DNA from 3 places in the Sphaerisporangium rubeum genome. Region 3 is predicted to be linked to each of the others. Evidence: riboswitches for the same ligand, from Rfam matches in the RefSeq annotation. Region 3 holds a riboswitch; each other region holds the start of a gene.
The links. A riboswitch is a leader RNA that binds a small molecule or an ion and turns the genes downstream of it on or off. The one in region 3 is predicted to bind cyclic di-AMP.
Positions count from the first base shown of each region.

Region 1: another riboswitch for cyclic di-AMP. It lies ahead of BJ992_RS34085 (C40 family peptidase); the one in region 3 lies ahead of BJ992_RS13495 (glycoside hydrolase family 25 protein).
Region 2: another riboswitch for cyclic di-AMP. It lies ahead of BJ992_RS33875 (C40 family peptidase); the one in region 3 lies ahead of BJ992_RS13495 (glycoside hydrolase family 25 protein).

Region 1 covers NZ_JACHIU010000001.1:7,344,054-7,350,761, forward strand. The annotation lists gene BJ992_RS31215 (histone-like nucleoid-structuring protein Lsr2) at 110-442, opposite strand; gene BJ992_RS31220 (RDD family protein) at 1,000-1,806, opposite strand; gene BJ992_RS31225 (RDD family protein) at 1,974-3,284, opposite strand; gene BJ992_RS31230 (amino-acid N-acetyltransferase) at 3,411-3,956, opposite strand; cyclic di-AMP (ydaO/yuaA leader) riboswitch at 4,322-4,527, shown strand; gene BJ992_RS34085 (C40 family peptidase) at 4,533-5,633, shown strand; gene BJ992_RS31240 (helix-turn-helix domain-containing protein) at 5,685-5,876, opposite strand; gene BJ992_RS31245 (type III pantothenate kinase) at 6,392-6,708, opposite strand, start outside.
Region 2 covers NZ_JACHIU010000001.1:4,720,801-4,727,508, reverse strand. The annotation lists gene BJ992_RS20305 (C40 family peptidase) at 193-1,140, shown strand; cyclic di-AMP (ydaO/yuaA leader) riboswitch at 1,591-1,749, shown strand; gene BJ992_RS33875 (C40 family peptidase) at 1,820-2,377, shown strand; gene BJ992_RS20295 (chymotrypsin family serine protease) at 2,715-3,980, shown strand; gene BJ992_RS20290 (phosphotransferase) at 3,977-4,894, shown strand; gene BJ992_RS20285 (T3SS effector HopA1 family protein) at 4,878-5,726, shown strand; gene BJ992_RS20280 (lanthionine synthetase LanC family protein) at 5,714-6,708, shown strand, end outside.
Region 3 covers NZ_JACHIU010000001.1:3,137,182-3,143,889, forward strand. The annotation lists gene BJ992_RS13485 (ATP-binding protein) at 532-1,506, shown strand; gene BJ992_RS13490 (SHOCT domain-containing protein) at 1,863-2,129, opposite strand; gene BJ992_RS13495 (glycoside hydrolase family 25 protein) at 2,246-3,010, opposite strand; cyclic di-AMP (ydaO/yuaA leader) riboswitch at 3,023-3,167, opposite strand; gene BJ992_RS13500 (SDR family NAD(P)-dependent oxidoreductase) at 3,410-4,282, opposite strand; gene BJ992_RS13505 (phosphotransferase) at 4,279-5,307, opposite strand; gene BJ992_RS13510 (acyl-CoA dehydrogenase family protein) at 5,304-6,689, opposite strand.

The sequences.
Region 1 (6,708 bases), 4.2 Mb from region 3:
TTCCTACGGGTGCGCGACGAAGCCCCGGACGATCACGCCCGGATAAACGGGATCATGCGGCTATGGCGGCCCCTGAAGCCGCCATAGCCGCTGATCATATGTGGACCCGTCAGTGCGCCGCTTCGTACTTCTCCACGACAGAAGAGGCAATGCGACCCCGCTCGCTGACCGAGATGCCGTGGGCCTTCGCCCAGGCCCTGATCTCCGAGCTCTTTTCCCGTGACGGACGCTGGCCCGCTCCCCGCCTGCGGCCGCGGGCGGGTGCGCTCTCGGCTCTGCGTGCGCTGGAGACGAATTGAGACAGTGCGTCGCGGAGCTTCTTGGCGTTATCGCCGCTCAGGTCAATCTCGTAAGAGGTGCCATCAATCGCGAAGGTGACAGTCTCACTGGCCTCGCCACCATCGAGGTCGTCGATGAGTATCTTCTGGATCTGCGTGGCCATCTGGCATTCCTTTCGCAGAGCATAGTTCTTTTCGTCAGCCAAACATATACCCGGCAACCCTGGCTGACAATTTCAGGATGCTGTCGTGATTGAAGTGGAACCGTCCGGCCCGTCGCCGGGTCAGCCGGATGAAGCCTCCGAAGACTTCTCCGAGGGTTCCGCCGCCCGCCTCCGGGCCTCCGCTTCGGAACGCACGAGCTTCACCACCGCGACGATGACCACCGTGGCGACTACCGCCGGTGGTATCAACGCGGACAATACATCGTTCATTGATCCTCGATCCACGTGGGGGGCGGATTCCCCCTGCCCCCCACGTTAATTGTCACACGAGACCCCCTCGGTCCGTACCACGGTTGCCTGATCCGGGAGTCAGGATCCGACTCTAGCCCCACGCGAGGTCAGACGGGTTGCGAGACTGCGGGTCCATAGCCTGCCGAAGGACCGTTCCACGGTAATCCCGTCTAGCAAGCGGTCTTACCGGATGCGCTCGTAAAGGTGATCCCCGAAAACACCGACGGGGCGGCCGCAGCGCGGCCGCCCCGTCGGAAATGCCCGTCTCAGCGGGCCGCCTTGACGACAACCGTCCCGGCGATCTTGTCGTGCGGGCCCTGATGCCTGGGCTTGTCCACGAGGATTAGGATCGCCAGCACGAGCACGAAGATGGAGGACAGCCATCCGACGACAGGAATGCCGTAGAGGACCATCGCACCCGGGAAGATAGCCGACCGCTTCAAGACGGCACCCGAATCAAGCGCGCCACCCGCCGCCGACACCAGGCGGATCTTCATGACCTTCTTACCGAGCGTCTGCCCGTCCTTGGAATGAAGGACATAGTCGTAGGCGGCATACGCGCCGAACGCGATGACGCCGGCGAGCAGCGCCGGCAGGATGACCGATCCAGAGGCCAGCGAGGGGTCGGCCAGGATATCGGCGACCGAGGGCCCGAACATGGAGAAGAAGATGGAATTCAAGATCCCGTAGACGACGCTGAAGATCAGGCCGTCGAGGAAACGCGCCACCCAGCGCTCCCACCAGAGCGCAGGCGCACCTGCGGGATCCATCCCGTAGCCCTGCTGGTGGCCGTGCTCGCCGTACGCGGGCTGGCCGTAGCCCTGCTGCGGAGCGCCGTACCCCTGCGCGCCGCCGTACTGCGGGTCCTGCGGCTGACCGTACTGCTGGTAGGACTGGCCCTGCTGCTGCCCGTACTGGGGCTGACCCTGCTGCTGCCCGTACTGGGGCTGGCCGTACTGCTGGCCCTGCTGGGGCTGACCGTACTGCTGCTGACCGTACTGCTGGCCGTACTGCGGGTCGGGCTGCTGGGGGTGCCCGTAGGGGCCGTTTCCGGGGGGTGGTTCCGCCGTCATCTGATCACCTTTCGCGACAGGCGAACGGGCACTCGCCGTTCATGCAAGGTCCTATCGCAAGTAGGGGTAGGCCCGTTACCACTTTGCCCACTTCGCACCCGTAATGTTCACCCGCGAGAACATGAAAACAGGGCCGAGGATGATTCCCCGGCCCTGCCTGTGTCAAGCTACCTGATCTTGACGACCACGGTCTTCGCGGCCTTGTCGTGCAGACACTGCTGGTACGGCTTGTCCCAGAACTGCCACAGCACGTTCACCAGCCCGAAGATGCCGATCACGACGTTGGCGAACGGGATCCAGCGCAGCAACTGCGGACCGAAGATGACGCCGGACCGCTTGATCGCCGCGTCACCCGGCAGCCCGCCGTCGAGGGAACCGCCGAGCGTGATGACCTTGATGCCCATCGCCATCTTGCCGACCGTCTGCCCCCGGCTCTTGTGCAGGAAGAAGTCGTAGACGAAGTAGACGGCCGTCACCAGGACCGCGAGCACGAGTTCGTAGAGGAACAGGCCGCTGCCTTCGGTGACCTGTCCCGTCGACAGGTCGAAGCTCGGCTGCGTCACCAGCACGGCCAGGAGGATGAAGGTGAGGATGACCGTGGGGACCGCGAGGATGAGGCCGTCGATCAGCCGCGCCACCAGGCGCTGCCACCACTCGGCGAGCGGCGCCGGCACACCAGGCGGGGCCTGACCCGCCGGGCCGTAGGCCTGGGGATAGGCCGGCTGGCCGTAGCCCTGCTGCTGACCGTAGCCCTGCGCGCCGTACTGCTGCTGGCCGTAGGCGGCCTGCTGCTCCTGCTGACCGTACTGAGGCTGGCCGTACTGCTGCTGGCCGTACCCCTGCTGCTGGCCGTACTGCTGGCCGTAGCCCTGCTGGGCCTGCTGGCCGTACTGCTGGTCGCCGTACTGCTGTTGCTGGCCGTACTGCTGGCCGTAGCCCTGCTGGGCCTGCTGGCCGTACTGCTGCTGCGGGTAGCCGCTCTGGTCGTACCCCTGCTGGCCGTACTGCTGGCCCGGCTGAGCCTGACCGTAGCCCTGCTGGCCCTGCTGCTGGCCCTGCTGGCCGTAGCCCTGCGCGCCGTACTGTTGCTGCCCGTAGGCGGCCTGCGCCTCCTGCTGGCCGTAGCTCTCCTGCTGACCATAGCCCTGCTGCTGGCCGTAGCCCTGCTGGCTGTAGCCCTGCTGGCCGTAACCCTGCTGCTGGCCGTAGCTCTGCTGCTGGCCGTACTGCTGTCCCTGCTGACTCTGCTGGGGATATCCCTGCCCGTACGCTCCCGACCCGCTCTGCTGGCCGTACGGGTCCTGCTGGCCGTAGGACTGCTGCTGGGGGTAGCTGTTCTGCGACGTCTGCTGGGGGCGGTGGACGACTGTGACCTCCGGGTCCATAGGACGCTCGGCGGGCTGTCCATACTGCGGAGGTCCGGACGACGCGTGGTCGTCCGGTTCGTCACGTGGGTACGGCGGCTGTCCGGTGCTCACCGTTTCACCTCACTTCGGCTTCGCATGCGGCAAATGTCAGACACGCATGCTGTGGTGGAGCCCAACGTAGCGACAGCGGGATCAACAGTCACCTTTCCAGCGCGTCATCCCGCCGGTCAGGGAGAGTCAGGATGGGGGTGAGAGATGGAGGAGCATGCGGGTGTTGCCCAGAGTGTTCGGTTTCACGTGCTCCAGATCGAGGAACTCCGCGACACCCTCATCGTAGGAGTCCAGCAACTCCGCGTACACCTCAGGTGACACGGGTGTGCCCTGAATCTCCGTGAATCCGTGCCGTGCGAAGAACTCCACCTCGAAGGTGAGGCAGAAGACCCGGCGCAGCCCGAGCTCTCTCGCGGTGGCGAGCAGCGCGGCCACGATGCGGTGCCCGATGCCCCGCCCTCTGTGCCGCGTGTCCACCGCCACCGTGCGGATCTCGGCGAGGTCCTCCCAGAGCACGTGCAGGGCCCCGCAGCCGACCACCTCGCCGTCCCGCTCGGCGACCCAGAACTCCTGGACGTCTTCGTACAGCGTCACCGTCGCCTTGCGCAGCAGTCGCGGCCCGTCGCCGGAATAGGACGCGACCAGCCGGCCGATGGCCCGGACGTCCGTCGCGCGGGCACGCCGGACGGCCAGTTCGCTCCCAGGTGGCACGGACGCCATGACCTGCTCCATGACCGGTCAGCGTATCCGCAGGCACCCCGCATCGCCGACGGCACCAGCCGGTGTCCGAGATAACGGACGGACCCAAATTGGCCGGCGTCCCATTCTGGTCGCGTTGGGTAGCCGGGTGAGCGCGCGACGTCGAAACGTGGCAGTACGCCGCCTTAATGCCGTTACAAGACGTCGGGACCTGCGACTTCACACGCCAAGAGATCGTAAAGTGGACGTCTTCCCAGCGTAATGCGGGTTCCGGGGGTCCGGCGGCGTGATCGTTCCGTGATCGGCCGGTTGTGATTCCTCTACAGGTTTCGTAGTTCTGGTTGAGCAGGAACCCGCGCTGCACTAGTGTCACGGCTCGATCCCGGTCATCGCCCACGGTGGCCGGACCGCCTAATCCCGGCCACATGCGACCGCCGGGAACCGGGGAACCAAAAGGCACACGCCGGGCCCGTACCGGCGGTCGCCGACCCCCCGGGGTGAATCCGAGAGGGAGGCATCGCGATCCTCCGCGACCAGTCACTCGGTAGGGCCACTCCCGCCCGAACCCGTCAGCTAACCCGGTAGGCGTCCGAGGAGAGGAGCTCGTTGGTGCACGCTGGGCGCACGCCTGGGAAGAACACGGGCCGGCACGTCCGTCCCCGCGGCCACCGGCCGCGGTCCGGCACGGCTCCGTCGAAGGCGATGGCCGCCTTGGCGGCCGGAGCGGCCCGCACGCGGCTGTCCCGCCGCGTCGCCATGCTCACCGCCGTCCTGATGGCCCTGACGTTCGGCACGCCGCTGATGTCGGCGAGCGCCGAACCGAAGCCGAGCCTGAACGAGCTCAAGAAGCAGGTCGAACGCCTCTACGAGGACATCGAGGCGCTGACCGAGCAGTACAACGGCCAGAAGGAGCGCCTCAAGCAGGCACAGCGGTCGGCGAAGCTCGCCAAGCAGACGCTGGACAAGAGCCAGGCCGACCTGGAGGAGAAGCGCCAGAAGGCCGGCGTCTACGCTCAGGACGCCTACATGACCGGCGGCATCGGCTCCTCACTGGCCCTGGCGATGTCCGGCGACCCCGACGGCTACCTCAACCGCGCGGCCACGACCTACGCTCTGCAGCTCCAGCAGGGCGAGGAGGTCTCGCTGATCACCAAGGCGATGGACAGCGCGGAGCGCGCGCGGGAGAGCGCCAAGGCCCGCGAGGCGGAGGTCAAGAAGCTCGTCGGCGAGCTCGACGCCAAGCGCGACAAGATCCGCGGCCTGGTGGGCCGCACCGAGAGCAGCCTGTTCCGCCAGGCCCGCGCGCAGGTCGCCGGCTACGGCAGGGCCACCAGAGTGGCCATCCCGATCCCCGGGGACGGCAAGGCGGCCGAGGCCGTCAGGTGGGCCCTCACGCAGCAGCTCAAGCCGTACGTGTGGGGTGCCGAGGGGCCCAACTCCTTCGACTGCTCCGGCCTGGTGATGTGGGCCTACCAGAAGGTCGGCATCAGCCTTCCGCACTACACCGGCGACCAGTGGACCGCCGGCACCCACGTGTCCCGTGAGGACATGCGTCCGGGTGACCTGGTGTTCTTCTACAACGACCTGCACCACGTGGGCATCTACATCGGCGGCGGCATGATGGTGCACGCACCGCGCACCGGTGACGTGGTGCGCGTGGCGCCGATCGGCAACCGGCCGTTCGCGGGAGCCGTGCGCATCGCCGACTGACCGCGCCGCCTGACCCGTGCGTCCGCGGCCACCCGGCCGCGGACGCACGGGTCAGATCAGCCGGCGTCTGGCGGCCCAGGCCACCGCTTCGATCGCGGTGGCCACGCCGATGCGGTCGCAGATGCCGCGCAGGCGCCGGCGCACGGTGCGGCCGCTCACGTCGAGCCGCCTGCCGACCCGGTCGACGGTGACCCCTTTGGCCAGTTCGGCGAGCAGCAAAAGATCATCGTCGGTCAGTCCCACGTCTGATCCCGTCGGAATGTCATTTCCCCGGGAAACCAGATCCGGATACGCCATCGGGTGTCCTCTCCCCCACGACGAACTCGGCAACATACTTGAATGCTTCGGCCCGCCCGTCAGGAACGGTAAACGCCACGTTGAAAGGTCGTCAAGCACTGACCGCGATACCTGTTACGTTCGTCATTGACATACCACTCCATATGTGAACTACTCATGACATGTTTACGAGCCTGTAGCGAGGTGGACACCGGTGATCAAGGGAGGGCCACCGGAGGAGGCCACGCTCAGGTGTGACGGCATGCCTGGTGGAACGGCGGATCGCGGTCACACGGCCGGGTCGGCCATGCTCGTCCCACCGTCCTGCCGGGATATGATCAGGATCCGTGCGCGCTTATTAGCCGCGAAATATGGCCCACTTTCCACAGGCATTTCCGCATGCCCGCCGCCTCGGCGATCAGCGAGGGCCGGGGCAATTGCCCGGCCCGGCCCGAGGCGTGCGCGCTATTCGACCGCCGGCGTCAGCCCACGTTGCGGTTGTAGATGAGCCGCAACCCGATGAGCGTCAGCCACGGCTCGTGCACGTCGATCGACCGCGCCTCGTTCACCACCAGCGAGGCGAGCGTGCCGGTGGCGACCACCGTCACGTCGTCGGGGTCGGCGGCGAGCTCCGGGGCGATGCGTTCCACGATGCCGTCCACCTGGCCCGCGAAGCCGTAGATGATGCCGGCCTGCAGGGCCTCGACGGTGTTCTTGGCGATCACCGAGCGCGGACGGACCAGCTCGACCTTGTGCAATTGCGCGCCGGCCGCCGCGAGCGCGTCCACCGAGATCTCGA
Region 2 (6,708 bases), 1.6 Mb from region 3:
GCTCTTGGGGCGACCCTTAATCGCTGATACGGGTGTGAACTGGGGTTGCCGGGCCAAAACATTTCAGGCCTAACGCTGTCGGGGGCCTTACCGTTTCTGTAGGATCACGGCCCAGGTGTCACAGTTGTCGCACTTGAGGAGGCTGGGGTCCCCGTGACCGCGCGTGGTGTCCGGAAGCTCGGACGCGTACCGGTGACCGCTTTTCTCGTCGCCTCGGTGCTGGTGACCCAGGCGGCCGGGGCGGTGGCGGAGCCGAAACCCACCATCGCGCAGGCCAAGGCCCGGCTCGCCAAGCTGGACGCCAAGGCCGACAAGGTCGTCGACAAGTTCAACGACGCCGGTGAGAAGTACAAGGCGGCGCGCAAGGAGTACAACGCCGTCAACGGCCGCTTCAAGGCGAAGAACGCGCGGGCCGACCAGCTGCGTGAGGGCCTGGTGTCGGTCGCGGTGAGCAGCTACCAGTCGGGCGACATGCTCACGTGGCCGAACCTCGTCACCTTCGGCGACCCCGAGGCGCTGCTGGCGGGGCTCGCGTCGATCGACCAGATGTCGCAGGGCCGCTCGCAGACCCTCACCGAGTACGAGTCCACGATGAGTGAGCTCAAGGACGAGCGGGACAAGGCCAAGAGCGCCTACGATAAGGCGCTCAAGCTGCTTGACGATCTGCGCGGCCAGAAGAAGGACGTCGAGAAGCTGGTGGCCGAGCAGGAGAAGCTCCTGCGCCGTCTGAACGCCTACAACGCGGGCAATCCCAACAGCACCGGCGTCAAGTACACCGGCCCCGCCTCCGGCAACGCGCGCACGGCGCTGCAGTTCGCCTACGCGCAGATCGGCAAGCCGTACCGCTACGGCGGCACCGGACCCGGCTCCTGGGACTGCTCGGGCCTCACCCAGAAGTCCTGGGCCGCCGCCGGCGTCAGCCTGCCGCGCACCGCGGCCGCTCAGTACTCCTGGGGAGCCTCGCGGCGTGTCTCCCTGGACGCGCTCCAGCCCGGCGACCTGCTGTTCGCCTCCGGCCTCGGCCACGTCGGCATGTACGCCGGCAACGGCCAGATGGTGCACGCGCCGCGCACCGGCGACGTGGTGAAGGTCGTGCCGCTGTCCTCCTACCGGGGTATTTTCGCCGCTGTGCGGCCCTGAGCGGCTTTCTCCCGGCTGTTCACCTCACCGGGCTGATTCCCTGCGTTCCTCGCGGCCGGAACGTTCTCGCACGCCTGTATCCGTTGTCCGGGGTCTGATTTCTCGTGCGGTCGTACGCGCGCGGCCGTCCGCGATCACGTTCCAAGATCGCTAACTCCTGTGACAGGTGTGACGGGTGTGACTCGGCGACGGGTCTGTTGAAGGCGGTGTGAGACGAATCACATCTGACAGGAGAAATGGGAGATAACCAGGCAGTTTCCGTTCCGTGATCACCCCTTGATGATCTAGAGATATGCCGGGCCTTTGCCATCTGTTGGCGTTCTGTGTAGCTTCTGGGCCGCGGCGAGCACGCCATGCCGTCGCGAGAATGACCGGCCGTCCGCACGGCCGAACCCACCAAATGATCCATTGGTCGTCGATCGCGCATGTCCCGCCATTTATGGCTCGCGACTCGCTGACCAGCCGAATCCGTGCGGCAAGGAGCACGGAACCGGGGACCCAATAGACCCTTTCGCGAGGGTCAGGGGTGAATCAGTGGTTTTGCCACTGTAGGGCGACTTCCAAGCCCGAATCCGTCAGCTAACCCGGTAGGCGTAAGTGGAAGAACCTAGGAGCGATCCTGTCCAGCACCACCCCTAACCCCCGTCTGTCGCGTCTCGTTCGCCTCTCCCTCGGGGGTGTGGCCCTCACCGTCTCCGCCTCGGCGGCCGCGGTGGCGGTCCCGGCGGCGGCAGACACGGTCCCCGGCGCCGAGCAGGTCATCACACCCCCCATCACGCTCCAGGCACCCGAAGCGGCGCCGAAGAGCGTGACACCGGCCGCCAAGAAGAGCGGCAGCGCCAAGAGCGCCAAGCTCAGCAAGGCGGCCAAGCAGCGGATCAAGGCCGGCAAGGCCGTGTCCGTGGCCAAGAAGCAGATCGGCGACCCCTACCGCTGGGGAGCCAGCGGCCCGAACGCCTTCGACTGCTCCGGCCTGGTGATGTACTCGTGGCGCAAGGCCGGCGTGAAGCTGCCCCGCATCACCGGCAGCCAGTACCGCGCCGTCAAGAAGAAGGTCTCCTGGAAGAACCTCAAGCCCGGTGACCTGATGTTCTTCTCCGGCCTCGGCCACGTCGGCATGTACGTCGGCCACGGCAAGATGATCCACTCGCCGCACAGCGGCACCCGGGTGCAGATCAACAAGCTGTCCAAGTACCGCAAGGCCAGCTTCGTCGGGGCCGTCCGCCCCGGCATCTGACCTCACCCCCTGAGCGCGCAGGGCCCCGGCCACCCCCACGTGGCCGGGGCCCTCGGCGTACGAGCGTGCCAACGCCACAAAGCACCGCTTTCCGCCTTCAAAGGTATTAGGTCGGCATGACTGACCGAATCGACGGCCCGAATGAATGTCCTCGACATGGCCTGGCCTCGCGTGATGTTTCACCGAATGCCGCCGCGGACCGTTATCGCCGTTCCCTGCCTTGCCAACCCCGCGAAGTTCACCGATTCTGAGGCTCTGCTCGGTGACTGAGGGGTGGGAAATGAACGAACCCGAGGGTTCGGCCCGGAGAGCGGAAATACGAGAGGTAAAGGCCGCGGTGGAGGACGACCTCCTGGCCAGGCCGGAGATCAATGGCGTCGACATCGGGGAGAAGATCACCGGAGGAGCCCCGACGGGAACGCTGGCCATCATCGTTTACGTACAGGAAAAGAAATCACCGGAGGAACTCGAGGACGGCGAGGTGATCCCGCCGCTGATCGACGGCATACCCACCGACGTCGTCGAGGAGCGCGTCGTCCCCCATCCGGCGTTCGCCGAGGTCGCCGCGGCCGTCCCGCAGATCGACGCGGCCAAGTATCCGACCCTGCTCGGCGGCATCAGCATGGGGCCGTGCCGGTCGATCCACCTGGAGCCGCCTGACGTGCCCGCCTCCGGGAACTACGTCTTCACCGGAACCCTCGGCGCCATGGTCGTGGACCGTTCGACCAAGGCGCGCATGGCCCTCACCAACTTCCACGTCGCCTGCGTCGACGCCGGCTGGTCCGCCGGCGACACCATGACCCAGCCGAGCCGGGTCGACGGCGGCTCGTGCCCGGCCGACGTCTTCGGCACGCTCGCCAGGGCCGCGCTGAGCACCCACATCGACGGCGCCGTCGTCGGCATCGACGCGGGGGCCGCCACGGACTGCGCCATCCAGGACATCGGCGCGGTCGCCGGTCAGGCCGCCGCGTCCGTCGGGCTCACGGTGCGCAAACGCGGCCGGACGACCGGTCTCACCTACGGCACCGTCGTCTCGGTCGACGCCTCGGTCTCCATCGACTACGGCGACGGCCTCGGCGTCCGGATACTCAAGAACCAGATCCGCGTCGAGGTCGACACCACCAAGAGCGCCAAGTTCAGCGACCACGGCGACTCCGGCTCCGTGGTGGTGACCGACGACCGCAAGGTCGTCGGCCTGCTGTTCGCCGGCAACGACGTGCCGGGAAACCCCGCGCTCTCAGGAACGGTCGCGTTCGCCAATCCGATCCAATTCGTTCTCGACGAGCTGGATGTGGACCTGTGCGTCCCCCCTGTTCTGCCTATCAGGACAAAACCATTCGATCCGCGCTGTACCGTCTTCGTGACGACCCGGGTCATTCCCTGTGAACCGGTGATCAGTTACGCCGTGCCGTGCACGCTGCCGCGCACCGTGCGATGCTTCGATAACCCCATCGACATCCCACGTCCCCCTGATTTCGGCCCGCCAGGTGTACTGAGTGCCATTTACGGCGTCCCAGGCGCGCATTCCGCTTTCTGGCAGGGTTATTACGCGGCGCTGGAGGCGGTCGCGCGGGAACTCGGGGAATCGGACCCGACTCAGTGATCTCCGCCGAAGCCGTGCGCCGCCTGGTCGACCGGGAACTGGTCGGCGCGACGGAGGCACTGGACGGGCTGGTCGAGGTGCTGGACCTGTCGCGATCCAACGGCGTCTTCCTGGTCTCGGTCGCGGGGGTGCCGCGCTGCGTGGTCAAGCACCATTCGGCGCCCCTCGAAGATCACGACCCGTTCGACGCGGAACGCTCGGCCTACGCGTGGTTCGGCCACGACCAGGCGCTCGCACCCCGGCTGCTGCACGCCGACACCAGCTCTCGCATGCTGGTCCTGGAGGCGATCACCGGCGCGGTGCCTCTCCACGAGGCGAGGAACACCCCTGGCGCACTCCGGGCCCTGGCCCGCCTGCTCGCCGGGCTGCACGCGAGGGACGGTGCCGGGCTCCCGGCCCGGCGTCCCTGGATCCTCGACCTCCCGCACCGGCAGGTCGTGCCACCCGGCGAGCTCGTCGACCGCGTGATGACGTGCACACCCGTCCTGCGCGCCATCGAAGAACTGGGCCACCGGTGGCGGCCGCACGCACCCGTCCACGGCGACGTGAAGTTCGACAACGTGCTGGTCGCCGCGCCGGACGACCTCTGGCTGGTCGACTGGGAGTTCGCCGGGCTCGGCGAGCCGGCCTGGGACCTCGCCGGCATCGTCGACGGGGTGGCCGTGGCCGCGGCGCTGACCGGTCCCGTCGTGCCGGAGGCGGTCCTGCGCGACGCCTCCCCGGCCCTGTCGGCGTACCGGGACGAGAGCGGGGACACGACACCGGGACACCTGGCGCACGCCGTGATCGCCCGGCTCACCCAGTCGGTCTTCCAGCTCTCGGCGTACTCCAAGGAGCAGGCCCTCCTCATGCTCGACATGGTGCACGACTGGGCCGCACGTGATCTGTGGACGGCCGATGAACTGGCTCGATGATGTGCTCGCCTTTCTCCACGGGAACCAGGAGGACGGCGATCCGGCCGGACTGCTGTACACGCGGTGGTACGCCGGCTCCGCCCCGATCGACCAGCCGCCGGGCTTTCCCGCGAGCCTGGTCTCGGTGCTGCGATCGGCCGACGCTCGGGCCGAGGAGTGGGAAGAGGGATGGCTCGCGGTGCAGGTGGGGCCGAACGGCCAGGTCGTGGCCCGCCGGGACCGGGAGGTCCGCCTCGTCTTCCGCGGCGACTACGTGGTGACCGGCCGCCCCGGCCTCCTGGCCCGCCAAGGGGACCCGCTCATGGTCAGCGGACGCCGGGACATCGTGAGTCCCGCAGGCGACTGGTGGTACACCTCCGGCGGCGGCTGGCGCGTCGACCGGCCGCCCGCGACCTTGGTCCGGCTCTACTGGAACATCACCTTCGGCCACCTCCCCGAACTGACCGGCAGGCTCACCGGACTGCTCGGCCGGATCCGGCGTCCATGGATGCTCAAATGCGCCGCCGACCCGCCGGCGCACACCCGCGCCGACGTCACCGTGCTGTACCTCGACCCCGAGGTGGCGCACGACCTCGCGGGCCCGCTCCGGGACATGGCCCTGGACCTGCCGGTCCGGGACTCGGCTCCCCGTCTCACCTTGCCGGTCGCGCCGGGACTCGCCGCCGCCTGGGATCCCCGTGGCGGCGAGAGCTTCGGCGAGCACCGCTGCCGGCTCATCGCCGCGCCACCGCACTCGAAAGCCGGCATCGTGGACCGGTTCACGGCGGCAGGCATCTCCGTCGACCGTCCGTACGCGCACAAGGACGATCCGGTGCTGCCATGGGAGAACTGACAGGGATCGGCCCCGGCGAGCTGCTCGAACAGGCGGAGCGCGTCGCCGGCGTCATCGCCGCGACGGCGATCACAGCGGACGGCCAGGCGACCTGGTTGTCGGCGTCGGCCGAGCCCGGTGTCGCGCGGACGGGAGATGTGACGCTCTACGAGGGGTCGGCGGGGGTGGCGTGGAGCCTCGCCGGCGCCGCCGGGGTGCTCGACGACGCGCGTCTGGCCGGCCTGTCCGTCCAGGCGGCACGGCACGCCGTCGAGAGGGCCCCGCGGCGGGCCCCCGGACCGGGCCTCTACGACGGACTGGCCGGCATCGGGCTGGCCGCCATGGCGATCGGCGACCCGGGCCTGGCGAAGGCGGGTGGCGCCTTGCTCGACACGGCGGCCACACTTCCCCCGCAGGCCGCCGACCTCGTCGGCGGCGCCGCCGGGACGATCGTCGCGCTCATGGCCACCGGCCGGCACGAACGGGCCGTTCACCTGGGACACCGGCTGGCCGCGATGGCCGTCCGGCGGCCCTGGGGGTGTTTCTGGCCCGACCCCGGCGAGCCGATCGGGTTGTGCGGCCTGGCCCACGGAGTCGCCGGCATCGTCTGGGCACTCGCCGAGCTTCGCCACCCCGAGCTGGACGAGGTGGTCGAGGAGGGACTGCGCTACGAACGAAGCTGGTTCGACCCCGTCAGCGGGAACTGGCCCGACCTGCGTCCCGGCGCCTCCGGCCGGCGGCCGGCCATGTGGTGCCACGGAGCGGCAGGCATCGGTCTCGGCCGCCTCGGCCTGTTCCGCACCACCCGGCACCCCTCGGCGGCGGCCGAGGCCGCCGTGGCGCTTCAGGTGGCCGCGGCCGACGCGGAACACCAGCTCAGCGAAGGAGTGCCGGCACGCGGCCTCACTCTCTGCCACGGTCTCGGCGGCACGGTGGAGCTCCTCCTGACAGCCCACGAGATCCTCGGGGAACCGGAACACCTGGCCGCCGCACGCTGGATCCT
Region 3 (6,708 bases):
GACCAGCGTATGTACAGTCCCGCTTCAGGGACACTTGGGGGGACGCGCTGTCCTTGCTGCCCCCCTCAGCCAGATCCGTCGTTTCCTGGATCCATGCGGGGGACAGTGGCTACGATGCTATCGGCGGTGCTGGGCTGAACTCGACTCCCGCATTGATGATCGGTGTATCGCTGATCTGCATGCTTCTCCCCCATATCTCGTACACCCGTAAGCAGAACCAAAGCCGGGATAAAAGGGGCAAGGTGGTGCGGGATGAGTGTACTAAGAACCTTGAGTTCTCGATCGCAGGCCGGACGGCGGCGCCCCTGATGACGATGCTATACACATCCCTCCTGGGATGGTCATACGTCAATGGGGAGGCGGGTTGAGTCCAGCAACGCTCATGTAGCAGAGTCGCCCCCCCAAATGTTGCAGCCCTCTGAGGAGTCCTCGCGATTGGGCCTTCCAGTCGCCATATTGCCCTTTGCTTATTGTGGTAAATATCGAAGTCGAAATGACAGGTTGATGCGCGCTCAAGAAGTAGAGGCTAGGGTGCTCGCTCTGGTGGAGCGGATCCTCGGAGGCACCCCGGTTGAAGACTCACAAGTTGAATGCAAGGCTGACTGGCCAAAGGTTGAGAAGGCGCGGCAACTTGCGGGACATGCTAATAGTGCCCACGGTGAGCCCATTATGTGGATCATTGGGGTCGACGAAAAGAAGCAATGCCTCACTAAGCGTGATCCGTCCGTAGACGCCGCGACATGGTGGAATCAGTTTCAGGCGCGATTCGACGAGGGGATAGCGCCTGACCTTACAAATACTCAAGTCGTGCCAATCGATGAGGAAAATTCTGTTGTGGCACTCGTGTTCGAGACCGATAGGGCGCCATACGTAATCAAGGTCTCGAACATGGGGAGCGTAGAACGAGACGTGCCAGTTAGAAAAGGCACCGGAACGCGCTCGGCCAATCGTAGCGATTTGATAAAAATACTCATGCCCGCACAAAAACTACCGGACGTGAGTATGGTGGAGGCCGAGGGGAGTGCGCACCTAGTTCCAGCCCGTGATTCACAGCCGGAACATCTAAGACTGATATTCCGCAGTTCTGTATTCCTCTATCAGCCCGTTGGTGGGGTTGCTGTGCTACCTGCGCACCAGATGCGGGCGACTATCGAGTTTCGACAGAAAGATATTTCCGCTGCGCCAGTAAAGCTACCTGCGCGGCTACTCTACTTCGGTATGACTAGAGAGGAGCGCGCTAGTCAGCCACGCTTCGGCGTGCTTGGGTATCCAGATGCCGCTTTCGTGGTTGGGGCCGGCGGACTGACTTTGCATATACAAAAGGACGTAAACCCTAGGGAATTTGTGATGGTAATTCAGGATTGCCCAGAGGTGGTTCTTTCGTACGCACTATCGGTCTCTGGTGCGACTCGGCCACTAGCTGTATCAGTCAGCCTGATGAGAGCGAATCCACGGGCTTCCTCAAATAATATTGCTCGTTGGTTACTACGAGGCGACCAGTACTGAAATCTCGCTCCAAGCCGGGCTGTACTTGTAGCGGCCGGCCGCGCTCTGCGCGATGGCTGCAACACTTGGGGGGTAGCGGGTTCCTGAGTGACCAACTGCGTGACAACGGTAGCTGACGATCACGAACGGCGGCGTACCTTCGCGGACGACCATTGGCACGTCCCGAGAGGGTTGAACAAGAACCGGATGAGTGTTCGATTTGGTTCACACCGAAGAGGTCACTGGTTCGATCCCAGTATCGCCCACACAGCCCGAAGGCCGCTTCCGAATCGTGGAAGCGGCCTTCTGATCTTCTGGTGACACAGCGTGCCGGCGCATGATCGGCACGCGCGCCGGTACGGATGCTGGAGCGTACGTCACCCCCCGAGGGGGGAGTCGTGTCTCTCGCGTAGCGTGTCGAGTCTGGCGTGGTACTCCTCGGCGTCGATCTCGCCGCGGGCGAACCGCCGTGCCAGCACTTCCTCAGCGGACTGTTGCGAGGGAATCCGGTCGGTGCGTGTGGTCTTGCCGGCGTAGCGGATCGCCAGCACGATCGTCGCGGCCACCAGACCCCAGAAAACCACCATGCCCAGGGTCATGAGTGCGTATCCCCAGCCACCCATGCCGTCGTGGTCCCACCACATGATCGTCACCACCCGTTCTCATCGCCGGTGCTCACCATGGTGTGTGCACACCCGGTGCCGGCTGAAGGGGCTTCAGTCCCATGTTACTAGGGGAAGGGCTGCCGGCGGCTTCGGCTTCACCGCGCGGGGCGGCCCAGCGCGCGTAGCTCGTCCGGGGTCAGCGCGGAGACGTTCTCGTCGATCGGTGTTTCGGTGTACTGGTGGATGGTCCAGGTCTTCCAATCGGCGGGTGGGGTGACGGTGCCCCGGGGCTTGCTGTAGTGCGCGACCCAGAGGGGGTATTCGGCGAGACCCTTTCCGTAGGTGTCGGCGAAGTTCCAGCCGCTGTAGAACATCGGGGCGACGCCGGTCTTGGCCTTGACGTAGGAGAGCCAGGTCTTGGCCCAGGCGTTGACCTCGGCGACGGACCGTCCGTCGGTGGTCTCCAGGTCCAGGGTCAGCAGATCGCCGGGTGCGGCGGGCTGTGAGTTGACCACTGACAGGAAGTGGTCGGCCTCGGCGATGGGGTCGTTGGCCGGGTGACCGTAGTGGTAGGCGCCACGGACGATGCCCTTCTTCGCCAATGCCTGCCAGTGCCTGGCGAAGGCGGCGTCGCGGAAGGTCGTGCCTTCGGTGGCCTTGATGATGCCGAACTGGGCGGGGCTGGTCTCCCAGTCGTGCTGGGGCTGGTAGTTGGAGACGTCCTGACCGTAGGTGAGCGGTGCGGATCGCTCCTGGACGTGGGACTGCTCGTGGTTGAGCGGGGCGGCGAACGCCTGGCCGGGGAGACCCGTGAGGGCTGCGGTCGCGGCCAGGAACGCACCGGCGAACGCGTAGGAGAGGCGCTTTCCAGGGAGGGTCGGTCGGTTCCTCGACGTGGAGGAGGATCGGGGCGTGAGCATGTGAGAGATGACTCCTGGCTTCCATGCCGCCTACCGGGTCAGCTGACGGGTTCGGACGTGGAAGTGCCCTACGGACGCGACAGGGTCGGCGTCCGATTCACCCCGGAAAAGAATGGGTCCCCGGCTCCGCGAAGCGCGGACTCGGCGGCCACGCGTACGTCCCCCGCGAGGGAGCCCCGGGGCAGGACGCGGCATGGTCGGGTGGTCGGGTGGCGACACCGCTCGTACCAGAACGGCGAGAGTGTGCAGCCGTGGCGAAAGCTACGCAGATTTCTATAAAGAGCGCAAGTAGCGGCAAGACTCTTTGAGTGTCGTGCGGGGCCGGAACGGCTCAGCGGCCCTTGCCTGCAGGGATTTCCCGGCGGGTAGATCTTTCACCACTCCGGCCGTCCTGGAGTGTCAGGCGCGGTGCAGTTGTCGTCCGGGGCGGGTGACGAGGAGTTCGGGGACGACGGCGTTGGCGGAGAGGCGGGTGAGGGCCATCGCCAGTTCCGCGATGTCCGCGGTGGCGATCATCTCGGTGGGGTCGATGCGGTCGCGGATCCAGGCGGTCATGTCGGTGTCGACGTAGCCGGGGCAGATCGCGGTGGCGGTGATGCCGGCGGGGGAGAGTTCGGTGTTGATGGAGTGGCAGAAGGCGGTGAGTGCTGCCTTGGTGGCGCCGTAGGCGGCCAGGCCGGGTTCCGGGTAGGTGCCGGTGATGGAGGACAAGACGATGATCTTCGTGCCGGTGCCGGTGCCGGTGCCGGTGCCGGTGCCGGTGGTGCCGGTGGTGGTGGGACGGTCGGCGGCGGTCGTGCGCAGGGTGGGGAGCAGGGCCTGGACCAGTGCGTACGGTGCGCGGACGTTGACGGCGAACTGCTTGTCGAGGCGGGACAGGGGGGCGGTGCCGAGAGGTCCGGCCGTGCCGGTGCCTGCCGCGATCACCAGGACGTCGCAGCGGCCGTAGGCGGTCGTGTGCGCTTCGGCGACGCGCAGGACGTCCTGCTCGTGGGCCATGTCGGCGGGCTCGGGCCGTACCTGGCCGCCGTGGGTGCGGAGACGGTCCGCTGCGGCGGTGAGGCGGCCGGGGTCCCTGGCGCAGACGGTGAGGTCGTAGCCGGCCGCGGCCAGTCGCTCGGCTATGGCCAGGCCGATGCCGCGGGAGGCGCCGGTGACCAGGGCCGCCGGCCGGGTGGCGCCGGTGACGAGGGCCGCCGGCCGGGTGGGTGTGCGTGCGTGCTCAGGCGGGTGGTCGCTCACCGCGTGCGCGGTGTCGTCGGTGCCGGTCATGTCGTGGTCCTTCCCAGAGCGTGCAGGCCCGCTGCGGCCAGGCGTGGGACGGCGGCGCCTACTGTGCCGAAGCCTTCTCCTACGGTGAGGCCCTGGCGGTGTCTGGCGTGGATGCCTTCGGCGACCACAGCGATCTTGAAGTAGCCGAGCGCGAGGTAGAAGTCCAGGTGGGTGAGGTCGCGGCCGGTGACGCGGGAGTAGCGTCCGGCGAGTGCCTCGGGGGACGGCAGGTGCTCGGAGACGGAGGCGGCCGAGCCGCCGAGGACCGGCTCGAAGGCCGGGTCGCGGTAGACCAGGTGGAGGCCGAGGTCGGTCAGCGGGTCGCCGACGGTCGCCATCTCCCAGTCGACCAGTGCGCGTACCGTGCCGAGGTCGTCGTCGGCGAAGATGGCGTTGTCGATGCGGAAGTCGCCGTGGACGACGGCGGCGGCGCTCTCGCGCGGCACCGCCTCGGCCAGCCCGGCGTGCAGGTCCTCGATGTCGCGCAGCTCGCGGGTGGCGACCCGGTGCCACTGGCCGTACCACCGGTCGACCTGGCGGGCCAGGAATCCCTCGGGACGGCCGAAACCGGCCAGGCCCACCTCGGCGTGCGGAACGGCGTGGAGCGCGGCGAGCACGTCCACCAGCGCGTAGGCGCACCGGGCCTGCTCCAGCGGGTCGTACCGGTCCAGGTCCTCCCGGGTCCGGACGACCACCCCGGGAACGTACTCCATCACCGAGAACACGCATCCGAGGACAGAAAGGTCTTCGCACAGGGTGACGGCGCGCGCCACCGGGACGCCGTTGCCGTGCAGGGCCGCTACCACGCGGTACTCGCGGGCCATGTCGTGCGCGGAGGGGGTGAGGCCGCCGAGCGGGGGACGGCGCAGCACCCAGGCGCGCCGGCCGTCGGTCAGGCGGTAGGTGAGGTTGGACCGGCCGCCGTGCACCAGTTCGGCGGTGACCGGGCCGGTCGCCTCCTGGACATGGGTGTCGAAGAATCTCCGCACGGCCACCAGGTCGAGGCCCTCCGGCGCGTGGTTCACCTCGGGTCTCCGTGCGCCTGCTGGTCGCGGCGTATCTGCTGGTCCCCGTGCGCTTGCTGGTCCCCGTGCGCTTGCTGGTCGCCGCGTACCTGCTGGTCGCCATGCGTCTGTGCGTTGCCGTGCGCCTGTTCGGCCCCGCGTGCCTGTTCGTTCCCGCGTGCCTGTTCGTCGCCGCGTGCCTGGTCGTTGCCGTGGGACTGTTCGTTCCTGCGTATCGCGCGGCGTGCGATGGCCCAGCGGTGGGTCTCGGTGGGGCCGTCGTAGATGCGGAAGGGTCGTACCTCGCGCAGGAAGCGGTTGAGTGGCACGTCGCCGGAGACGCCGAGGGAGCCGCAGATCTGCAGTGCGCGGTCCACGACCCGCCACACCGCCTCGGCGGTGAACGCCTTGGCGATCGCGGTGGACTGCGCGCCGGACCGGCCCTGGTCGAGTTCCCAGCACGCCTGGAGGGTCAGGGCCCGCGCGGCGGCGATGTCGATCTCCGAGTCGGCGATCATGCCCTGCGCCATGCCGAGGTCGGCCAGTCGCGAGCCGAACAGCTCGCGGCTCGCGGCGCGGGTCAGCGCGATCTGCTGGGCCCGCCTGGCGATGCCGAGCCAGCGCATGCAGTGCGTCATCCGGGCCGGGCCGAGCCGCACCTGCGCGTATTCGTACCCTTTGTCCACCTCGCCGAGCACGGCCTCGTCCGGCACGACGCAGTCGTCGAACACGACCTCGCAGTGGCCGCCGTACAGGCTCTCGTCGAGGGTGGAGATGTGCCGGACGACCTTCGTCCCGGGGTTCGCGGCGTCGACCAGGAACATGGTCGCTCCGCCGCGGTCGCCGGGCTCGCCGGAGGTGCGGGCCATGCAGATGGTGAAACCGGCTCCGTCGGCGCCGGTGATGAACCATTTGCGGCCGTCGATCCGCCAGCCGCCGGTCACCCTGGTCGCGCGCGTGGTCAGCGCGGCGGGGTCGGAGCCGGCCCCCGGGGCCGGTTCGGTCATCGCGAAGCACGAGCGCACCTCGCCTTGCGCCAGTGGACGCAGGTAACGCTCCTTCTGCGCGGCGCTCGCCACCGCCTCCAGCAGGTGCATGTTGCCCTCGTCGGGGGCCGCGATGTTCAGCGCGAGCGGCCCGAACAGCGACCACCCGGCCTCCTCGAAGACCGTGGTGCGGTCCCGCATGTCCAGCCCGTGTCCGCCGTACTCGGGGGAGACGTGCGGCGCGAACAGGCCGGCCTGTTTGGCCGCGGCCTGGAGCCGGGTCCGCAGCGCCTCCCCGCCGGCGGCCGCGACGCCGTCGTGGCGCTCCTCCTCGGGGACGACGACCTCGCGGACGAACCGCGCGGTGCGCTCGGCCAGCTCCGTGACACGCGGGTCATGGGACAGATCGACAGGCACCGGACCGGCCTCCTGACGG